DNA from 3 places in the Pseudoalteromonas marina genome. Region 1 is predicted to be linked to each of the others. Evidence: predicted binding sites of a transcription regulator. Region 1 holds the regulator's gene; each other region holds the start of a gene.
What was found. Region 1 encodes sigma-54, which starts transcription at its own class of promoters, with help from an activator protein. Its sites were predicted from a motif close to GTTGGCACGNNNNTNGNNT; they were not measured.
Positions count from the first base shown of each region.

Region 1 (3,289 bases):
CAGCGAAGCTGCTTACAAAATTCTTTATTTTTTAGTTTATCAGCTATCGTTGCTAGCGTCTTTAAATGCTGTTGGTTATCGCCTTCAGGTACGATGAGTGCAACAAAAATATCAACAGGGCGGTTGTCTATAGCATCAAAATTAATCGGTGTTTCACTTACTAACACCAATGCTAAAGGTTCTTGTGCGCCGCTCATTCGGCCATGTGGAATAGCAATACCTCTTCCTATCCCTGTGCTGCCTAGCTTTTCGCGGGTTAATAAAGCGCCCAAAATATCCTGTTGAGATAAATACGGTAATTTATCGTGAGCCAGCTCGCTAATAAACTCTAAAATTCTTTTTTTACTATTAAAAAGGACCGCAGCTTTACTGCAGTCCTGGCATATAAGTGAACTTAATTTCATCATATTAGTGTCGAGCAAGCTTCTCTTTGTGTTTAATTACTTGACGGTCAAGCTTGTCAATCAATGAATCAATAGCTGCATACATATCTTGATGTTCAGTGGATGCGAATAATTCAGCACCACTTACATGAATAGTTGCTTCTGCTTTTTGATTTAATTTTTCTATATCAAGAATGACATGAACATTATTAATATGATCAGAGTGCCTTTCTAGCTTCGCAAATTTGGTATTTATATAGTCTCTTAATGAATCAGTTAGTTCTACATGACGACCAGTTAAATTTAGTTGCATAAGCATTACCCTCTTTGTTTAGCGTCTTAAATCAGGCTCTTTCGCTGATTTGACGGTGGAATAGCCAGAGATTCGCGATATTTTGCGATTGTACGTCTCGCTACTTTAATTCCTTGCTCAGCCAATATATCCGCAATTTTGCTATCACTCAATGGTTTTGCTGAGTTTTCTGCTGCGATTAATTTTTTAATAAGTGCACGTATTGCAGTAGATGAACACTCTCCACCATTTTCGGTACTTACGTGGCTTGAGAAAAAGTATTTAAGCTCAAATATTCCACGCGGTGTGTGCATATACTTTTGCGTGGTTACGCGCGAAATTGTTGATTCGTGCATTTCTACCATTTCAGCAACATCATTTAAAACCATCGGTTTCATGGCTTCTGGCCCGTGTTCAAAAAAGCCCTGTTGTTGTTTAACAATACAGTTAGTTACTTTTAAAAGTGTATCATTTCTACTTTCTAAGCTTTTTATAAACCATTTAGCTTCTTGTAAATGTGAGCGAATAAATTGACTGTCGCCGCTTGATTTAACTGTACGCGACATCGCTGCATATTGGCTGTTTACACGAATTTTTGGCATGCTGTCTGGGTTTAACTCTACAATCCAGCGGCCTTTAATTTTTTTAACTGACACATCAGGTATTACATACTCAGACTCTTCTCGTACTATTGTGTCTGCAGGCTTAGGGTTGAGCGTATGAATAAGTGTCATTACTTCTTTAAGCTCATCTTCTTTGAGCTTCGTTTTTTTCATTAATGTACGGTAGTCACGAGCAGCTAACAAATCAATGTGCTCGGTTAAAATCATTTTTGTTTCATCAATAAAAGGCGTGCCTTTATCAAATTGATTTAACTGAATACACAAACACTCTTGTAAGCTACGTGCCGCAATACCCACTGGGTCAAATAGCTGAATGCGCTTTAATACAGCTTCTATTTCGTCAAGTTCAACCTCAACGTCATCGTCATTATCTTGATTAAAGCTCTCTAAAATCTCTTCGCAACTGAGTGTCAGTATGCCTGAATCATCCACCGCTTCTACAATAGCAATAGCAATGGCTTCATCTGTAGGGCTAAATGGCGTTAATTGTAATTGCCACATTAAATATTCGTGAAGCGTTTCAGTTGATGCGCCCTGATATATAGACTCATCTTCAGGCATTGGGCCTGAAGATGATGCAGGGGCTGCACTCATGTACTCATCCCAGCTAACGTCCATTGCCATGTCGTCACTTACGGTATCTTTAGCAAGCGCTTCACCACTGTCTTGTTCATACTCGCTAGGGGCTTCATCTACAGATACGGTTACTGTAACTTCATCGTTATCTGCTTTTTGCTCATTTTTGCCCGCAAGATCATCGGCATAGTCTTGCTCCTCAACCTCAAGTAATGGGTTGCTGTCGAGCGCTTCTTGTATTTCTTGCTGAAGATCCAATGTGCTTAATTGCAGCAAGCGAATAGCTTGTTGCAACTGAGGTGTCATTGTAAGTTGCTGGCCCATGCGCAGCTGTAGTGATTGCCTCATGTATCTCTAACAATCCTTTTAAGTTGTTATAGTTAATACTAGCAGATGCTTATAAATAAGGCGTAAATGTTACAGCCTAAATTGCTCGCCTAAATATACATCGCGTACAGTTTTATCATTTAATACGTGTTCAGGGGTACCAGAAGCAATCAGTTCCCCATGAGAAACAATGTAGGCTTTTTCGCAAACATCAAGGGTTTCTCTTACATTGTGGTCTGTTATTAATACGCCAATCCCACGGTTTTTCAGGTGTTCAATAATTTTTTTAATATCTAATACTGAGATAGGGTCAACACCGGCAAATGGTTCGTCTAGCAAAATAAACTTTGGATCTGCGGCTAAAGCACGTGCAATCTCTACTCGGCGACGTTCTCCGCCCGATAATGCCATACCTTTGCTATCCCGAATGTGTTGAATGCTAAATTCATCTAATAGATTATTCAATGTATCTTCTCTGGCTTGCTTAGTGAGCTCCTTTCGAGTTTCTAAAATAGCCATTAAGTTTTGATACACTGTTAATTTTCTAAATATAGACGACTCTTGTGGTAAGTAGCCAATGCCTAATCTAGCACGACTGTGCATAGGTAAAAGCGTAATATCGTTCTCGTCGATAGATATTTTGCCTTTATCGCTAGGGACTAAACCTACAATCATGTAAAAGGTTGTTGTTTTACCTGCGCCGTTTGGCCCAAGCAAGCCTACAATACTGCCAGCTTGAACTTCTAAGCCCACATTTTTTACAACTTCACGGCCTTTGTAGCTTTTGGCTAGTAGCTCTGCTTTTAATGTGCTCATGGTTGGCCTTTGTCAATTTTTTTAGGCTCCACAGGCACTAAGATAGTGTGTACACGGTCAGTTGAGCTTTCATCTTTTTCGGCGCTAATAAGCTGCTGTTCTATATCGTAGGTAATGCTTTTAGCATTCATTTTTTGCCCAGCTTGAGATATCTCTGCATCTCCAATTAATGTTAAAAAACGCGTTGAAACATCGTATCTAACTTCATTAGCGCTGGCGCTCATTATTGTGCCGTCGGCTTGTTTTTCTTCAAAATATGCAGGCGTACCTGT
Region 1 covers NZ_AHCB03000005.1:250,093-253,381, forward strand. The annotation lists gene ptsN (PTS IIA-like nitrogen regulatory protein PtsN) at 1-404, opposite strand, end outside; gene hpf (ribosome hibernation promoting factor) at 409-696, opposite strand; gene PMAN_RS01185 (RNA polymerase factor sigma-54) at 723-2,222, opposite strand; gene lptB (LPS export ABC transporter ATP-binding protein) at 2,292-3,017, opposite strand; gene lptA (lipopolysaccharide transport periplasmic protein LptA) at 3,014-3,289, opposite strand, start outside.

Region 2 (3,289 bases), 940 kb from region 1:
AGTAAATCGGCATTGGTATTAATGTTTTCACCACCCACCGAGCTTCCCAAATAAATTAAATCTGAGCCGGTACTATTAGGGTCAAATAAATGCCTTGCGCCACTTTGCTCAAGGCTTGTGTTGTAAGGCGCTGGCGCGTCACCAAAATCAATTGAGCTATCAGTTACTTTTACTTCGGCAATGGCACAGCGCGCACCGTCGTTTTGACTTGATTTAGGCCCCGATGTAAACACATTTGCCACCGGGGTGTAGCCAACGACTGGGCTAACACTTAAATCAACTTTATGGATTTTACCGCTTTTATTGTTACTAAAATAAAACTGGCCCTTCACATCAAAATAAGCCGCGCCAAATGCGCCAGTATCATCGCCTACATCAACTTGAGTAATTAACGTATGGGTATTTGCTGCAATATCTATTTCGTATAAATTGCCATTTGGCTCAACCGCATATAAAAGGTTACTAGTTGGGTGAAAGGCAAAGTCATAAATAGATAATTTCCAAGTGTTTGTATTGGTTAACAAACTTGCCGTAATAGATGCATCTAAGTCACCATCTAAATTAATACCATATAGGCCAAAGTTAGGATGATAAACATAATAGGTAGCTCGTTGGTCATTGCCCTCACCTACAACTTGTATATCACCGACGTAAAAATTAGTGGCAGGTAAACCTTGTACGTTTAGCCGCTTCATTTCGTAGTTGCTGCCAAGCTGCACTACGCTACCAGGCGTTTGCTTACTGTAACCGTACATGTATTGATCTTTATAATTAAAACCAACTGCATTAACGCTGTTAGTATTTAATTCGTTAGCGAACGTTAGCTGCGATGCTAAAACGGTAGGTTTAGCTGAAACTAAATCTATTCCGTATAGTTGCGCGTTAGCATCTTGCATTAAAAATGCCTGGCTGGGGCACGACTCGAATGGTTGACTGAGCACAGCGCATGGAAATATAACTAAGCATGCTGTTGCAAGTTTATTTAGTTTCATAATTTAGCCCTTAAAAAGTTAAGTAATTAAACTGTTGCAGGGTCTATTCCAAAACTTAACTCTATGAATTCATTATAAATAAAATAAATTCAGTATAATCCTAATGCAGTTTGCAACTGACAAGTTTGCATTTTGCAAAATGTAAGAGAATACACTCGCACGTTTACTTACAATTTAAGTATTATTTTTTACCAATAACTATGCTTTACTATTATTGGTTTACGCTAATCAGCTGAGCTTTTTGATTAAGGGGGAAAATGAGCATTGTTACAGATATATTTTTATGGCTTTTAATTGAAACAGCCTTCGGTTTCTTGTTTTATGCAACAGGTTGTATGCTGTTAAAAGTTACAACGTTTGGAAGCTATAAAATGGAATTTAAAGATTATGCTAGTTTTAAACAAAGGAAATCCAAAAAAGTAGTGCCGGTTATTGCGCTAGGCGTTGGCTTCTATATAACTATGTTTACCCTGCTCGCTTTCATTAATAGTTAACTACATAGCTAAAAAACACGTTAGCGCTTATCACTGGTTAAATGGATGTTGCACGCAACATACCCATATGAGTATCTCCCACAATTTAACAAAACAATGGGGATAACTCTCACTCATTTTCAAAACATTAAATATATTTTTTACTGCACTAATTAGTACTAACCTTGCACCTAAAGTGTTCGTTTTTAAATCTCTAAATCCTAAAAGCACATTAATGTCACTATTAATCAATCACTTAAACTTATGGCTAGGTTATTGCTTTATTGAACACTAAGCACGTTAATTAACGGCATACATATTGGTTGAAAAAGCAACCAGAGGCAAAGAGGCCCGTACACAATTGTATTTAATTACAATCGTGACGGGCTTTTTTGTGTGTAAAATTTAAACCGTCACTGAAGGAATGCCTAATGCAAACCGCGCAAAAAATACTAATAATTGGCAATGGTATGGTCGGACATCATTTTGTAGAAAAAATGCGCCAAAGCGATGCTAACGCAAACATCACTGTTTTGTGTGGTGAAGCAAATTTAGCTTACGACCGTGTTTATTTATCAAGCGTATTTGATGGTAAAACAGCAAACGATTTAGCGCTAACAACTTTAGAAAATTATCAACAACTCAATATTAATGTATTCACTAACCAATGGGTTGAAGGCATAGATAGAGTAAACAAAGTTGTTAATACCCAAACAGGCGATCAATACCCGTACGATAAGCTTGTACTTGCTACGGGCTCGTTCCCGTTTGTGCCGCCAATTAAGGGAAACGATCAACCACATTGTTTGGTTTATCGCACCCTAGAGGATTTAGAGCAAATAAAAGCCAGTGCCGCAGCCAGTAAAAGTGGTGTAGTTATTGGTGGTGGTTTATTGGGACTTGAAGCCGCGAACGCCATTAAACAATTAGGACTTGATACACATGTTGTTGAATTTGCGCCGCAGCTTATGGCTGTCCAGCTAGACGAGCAAGGCGGCACGCTATTAAAAAATAAAATAGAAAAACTGGGTGTGACTGTTCATACATCAAAAGCGACCAGCGAAATAGTTAAAGGTGAAACTAGCCGCTTTAGATTAAACTTTTCAGACGACACTTATTTAGAAACCGACTTAATTTTATTCTCTGCCGGTATTCGTCCTTATGATCAGCTAGGTAAAGTGGCTGATCTAGAGCTTGGGGAGCGTGGCGGTATAGTTATCAATAACCAGTGCCAAACATCAGACCCTGATATTTTGGCTATTGGCGAATGTGCCCTATGGGACAAAAAGTTATTTGGCTTAGTGGCGCCGGGTTACAACATGGCTCGCGTTGCAGCAAGCCAGCTAAGTGGCGGCGAGCTTGAGTTTTTAGGTGCAGATATGAGCACTAAATTAAAACTACTAGGTGTAGAAGTAGGATCTATTGGTGATGCGCATGCAAAAACGCCCAACTGCAAAGAGCTCATTTATCAAGATCCAATTAGAGATTGCTACAAAAAAATTATATTAAATGAAACTGGCGATAAGCTTTTAGGCGCTGTCCTTGTTGGCGATACCAGTGATTACGATACGCTACTTCAATACATGTTAAACGACATGGACTTACCAGAGCACCCTGAATGTTTAATTTTACCAGATAGCGCCGGCGCCCCTTCTCTTGCGGGCAGCGCCCTACCCGATACAGCCACTATTTGTTCGTGTCATAACGTGAGTAAAGGCGACATTGTGGGAGCTATTGATGGTGGCTCATGCGATTTAGCCTCAGTTAAATCATGCACCAAAGCTGCCAGCGGTTGCGGTGGTTGTGCAGCGTTACTTAAATCGG
Region 2 covers NZ_AHCB03000005.1:1,192,704-1,195,992, reverse strand. The annotation lists gene PMAN_RS05595 (LruC domain-containing protein) at 1-992, opposite strand, end outside; gene PMAN_RS05590 (hypothetical protein) at 1,250-1,486, shown strand; gene nirB (nitrite reductase large subunit NirB) at 1,897-3,289, shown strand, end outside.
Region 2: the regulator sigma-54 is predicted to act here: its motif matches at 1,729-1,747, upstream of nirB (nitrite reductase large subunit NirB).

Region 3 (3,289 bases), on a different contig from region 1:
TGCGCACTGTATTGGTCCCAACGACCGGCCGATAAACTCGCTTTGCCTTTACTTTCGTCCGTTGACGCTACTTTTGACTGTAAGTTAACAAATCCACCGTTGCGTTGGCTTGAACCAAACAAAACCGGCGGTGCGCCTTTTACTACATCTATTTGTTCGACAGAATTGAACGATAACGGCACGCCAAACCCATTGTTACCTGCTTGACGACGTGTACCATCTTGAAAAAGCTCACCCAATTGACCGCGAATAGTAGGTAAACTTGGCGCGCCAAAGCCACTTGCAGAGTATGTGTTTGGGCTTACTGCTAATACATCTTGTAAAGTAGTAATGTTAAGCTGTTCTATAAGTTCGCTTGAAATAGGCGTAACTGAGCGTGCTATGTCTTGAAGTGCTAAGTTATCACCAAAAGGACCGTCAATTGTTTCATTTTTAACAGAAAGACCTTGAGAATTTATAACTTGACCAGCCACCTCTATGTGTTCAATCGAATCTTTTACTTGCGTTTTTTCAGCTGCAAAAGCAACAAGGGGAGTGTTTAATATGGTGGCTAACGATAGCGCTAAGTATGCGTGTTTCAAGGGTTGTCTCTCTAGTGTAATTAGTTATTGGCGATAAAGACCGAAAGGAATAAAAATATCTTTCAATTAAAGTAAAACTTTTTTAATTTTTAGAATGGATGCGTGCAAATTATTCTTATTATAGTCTTAAGCTTTAAATGTTGTTGAATACTCACTCGAATTAAATCTAAGTAGTTTGAAATTAATCATACCTTATACGGTCTTGTTCTGTTCTTGGTTTATTTATATATTTTTAAAGGAAATTTTATGACGGGTTCTTTAAGTAGTGATGTTCAAAATCGTTTGCAGTGGTCACTTTTATCTTTGCGTGTAGGTGTGTTTATTGTAATGGTTATGTGGACATTCGATAAGTTTGTTAACCCTGGACATAGCGCACGTATTTTTGAGCATTTTTATGGGATTAGTGGCTCTACAGATATGGTGGCTTACATTATTGGTGCGGTGCAGCTAGTTCTTGTTTTAGCGTTTTTAGCAGGTATTAAAAAACGTATTACTTACGGTATTATTTTCATAATGCACGGCCTATCAACGCTTTCATCTTACAATCAGTACATTGATGGCTTTAATAACTTATTATTTTTTACTGCGTGGCCAATGTGGGCAGCGTGTTTTGCACTTTATTTATTACGGGATCAAGACGTAAAATATACTGTTAAATAAAACAGCCAGACAAAAAAATGGTTATAAGCCAATTAGCTTATAACCAAAAGTACACAGGGAGGTGTATGAATTCTTACTTTTACGATTAATGCATTGCGTCGTTATATTTGTCGCCTAAGCGCTCTTTTTGCCCTTCAGACAGCGCTTTACCTGCTAGTTGAAATACTTCATGCTCTTCTTCATCTAAGTGATGATGCACTAAATGGTGTAGTTTTTTAGCTTCTACTAACCATGCTGATGAGCTCATTTCGGTGTCTTCAAGTTGTTCAATTAGTTCATCAATTTCATGATGCTCTGCAACACTGTGGCGTGCTTTTTCTTGCGTTAAATCTTCACAAATTAATGGATTATAAAAGTAGCGCTCTTCAAATTTTGCATGTTCTTCTAGCTCTGTTTTTAGCTCATCCATTAAGCTATGACGTTTTTTTGTGTCGCCCTTGGTTTGAATAAGCGCGTCAACTAGTTTGCGTTGTTTGTCATGATCATTACGTAGTGCTTCAAAAATATTCATAAATCATCCTAATCAATTACGTTGCTTAATAACTAATAAGCAAACGCAGTGCCAGATTTTAAGTTATTGAAAATAATGAGTTTATATGTTTTAGGCTATATTTTTGGATTGTTTGTGTATTTTTTACAGACGAGAGGATGAAATAATTTCTTACTTTTAATACGAGCTTATACTTCACGTGCAGCTTTTTACAATTAGCTTGTTAAAAACATATTTGGGGGGTATGTGTTTGTTAAGCTTTAATACGCCTAGGGCTGCTCAACATTAACCTGATTGCGGCCACTTTGTTTGGCTTTATAAAGAAGCTCATCAGCATGTATGATCAGTTTTTCAAGTGAGCGGTTAGAAGAGGAGCTAATTGCTGCACCTGCGCTAAACGTAATGGTTTCAGTATTATTTAAGCCTTCTATTTCGCTGCAAATATCTATCAGTGTATTGGCAATAGAATCGAACGTTGTTTTAACGCTTTGTTTATCAACAGTGTTTAAAACAAATAACCATTCCTCACCACCATAGCGGCCAAATTGGTCGTCACCAGCAAGTGTATTTTGTGCTGCACGAGCAAAAGCTTTAAGAACGGAGTCACCCACATCGTGGCCGTAAGTGTCGTTAATGTGCTTAAACAAATCTAGATCGACAATGGCAATTGTAGCATTGCTTTGCTTAAGTTTTTGAGCCGCTTTTTGCATAATACCGCGTCGATTTAAACTGCTAGTTAAGTAGTCAGTTAGCGCAATGTTATAATATTTTTTACGTTGTAGTACTTGTTTATAAATAAGTAATAACGACATAATAACTAAAATAAACGCAATTGTTGCGCTTAACCGCCAAATTATTTTTTGTTGATACTCTTCTTTGGCGAGTAATTCGTTAATGTTTTTGTCGTATTCTAGTTGGAGTATTTTTTCTTCTTTTTCTTTTACTTCAAATTTTATTTGCAGCGTTTTAATGTTTGTTTCGCTGGTGGCTTCGTAATGCTTTTTCATAAATGTAAGCATTTGCTCCATTGCGTCAAATGCATCGTCTGTTTTGTTGAGGCTTCGTTTTAACTGGTATCGCTTTTGAAGGTAATCGGCTTTATAAATGCTGCGGCTAAAATCATCGATCATCGAAAATACTTCATCGTTCATTTTATCGGCTTTTTCAAGTAAACCTTGTTTTTTATAAATATCTAGCATCAATATCATCGATGCGAGTTTCATATCACCTATTCCGGCTAGGTGGGCAACCTCAATATTTTTTGTGGCTAAGGCGAGCGCATCTTCGTAGTTTTCTTGTTTGTATAAAATATTAGCAATTGAATACTGAGCAAAAGACAGTCCTTTTTGCATGTTAACAGATTCAAAGTAAGAGAGTGCTTTGTCTAGATAAATGAGGGATTCGTTTGGTTTATTTATTTCAAGTAATACATTGCCCAAGCTCCAGTAAGCTTTAGCTGTATATAAGCCATCTTGAGTTTGCTGATATGCGATCAGCGCTTTTTTAGCGTATGTTATTGCTTTTTCTTTGTTTTCTAAATAATTATACGCATCGGCTA
Region 3 covers NZ_AHCB03000012.1:352,878-356,166, forward strand. The annotation lists gene PMAN_RS17455 (TonB-dependent receptor) at 1-581, opposite strand, end outside; gene PMAN_RS17460 (hypothetical protein) at 828-1,241, shown strand; gene PMAN_RS17465 (hemerythrin domain-containing protein) at 1,327-1,752, opposite strand; gene PMAN_RS17470 (tetratricopeptide repeat-containing diguanylate cyclase) at 2,001-3,289, opposite strand, start outside.
Region 3: the regulator sigma-54 is predicted to act here: its motif matches at 1,790-1,808, upstream of PMAN_RS17465 (hemerythrin domain-containing protein).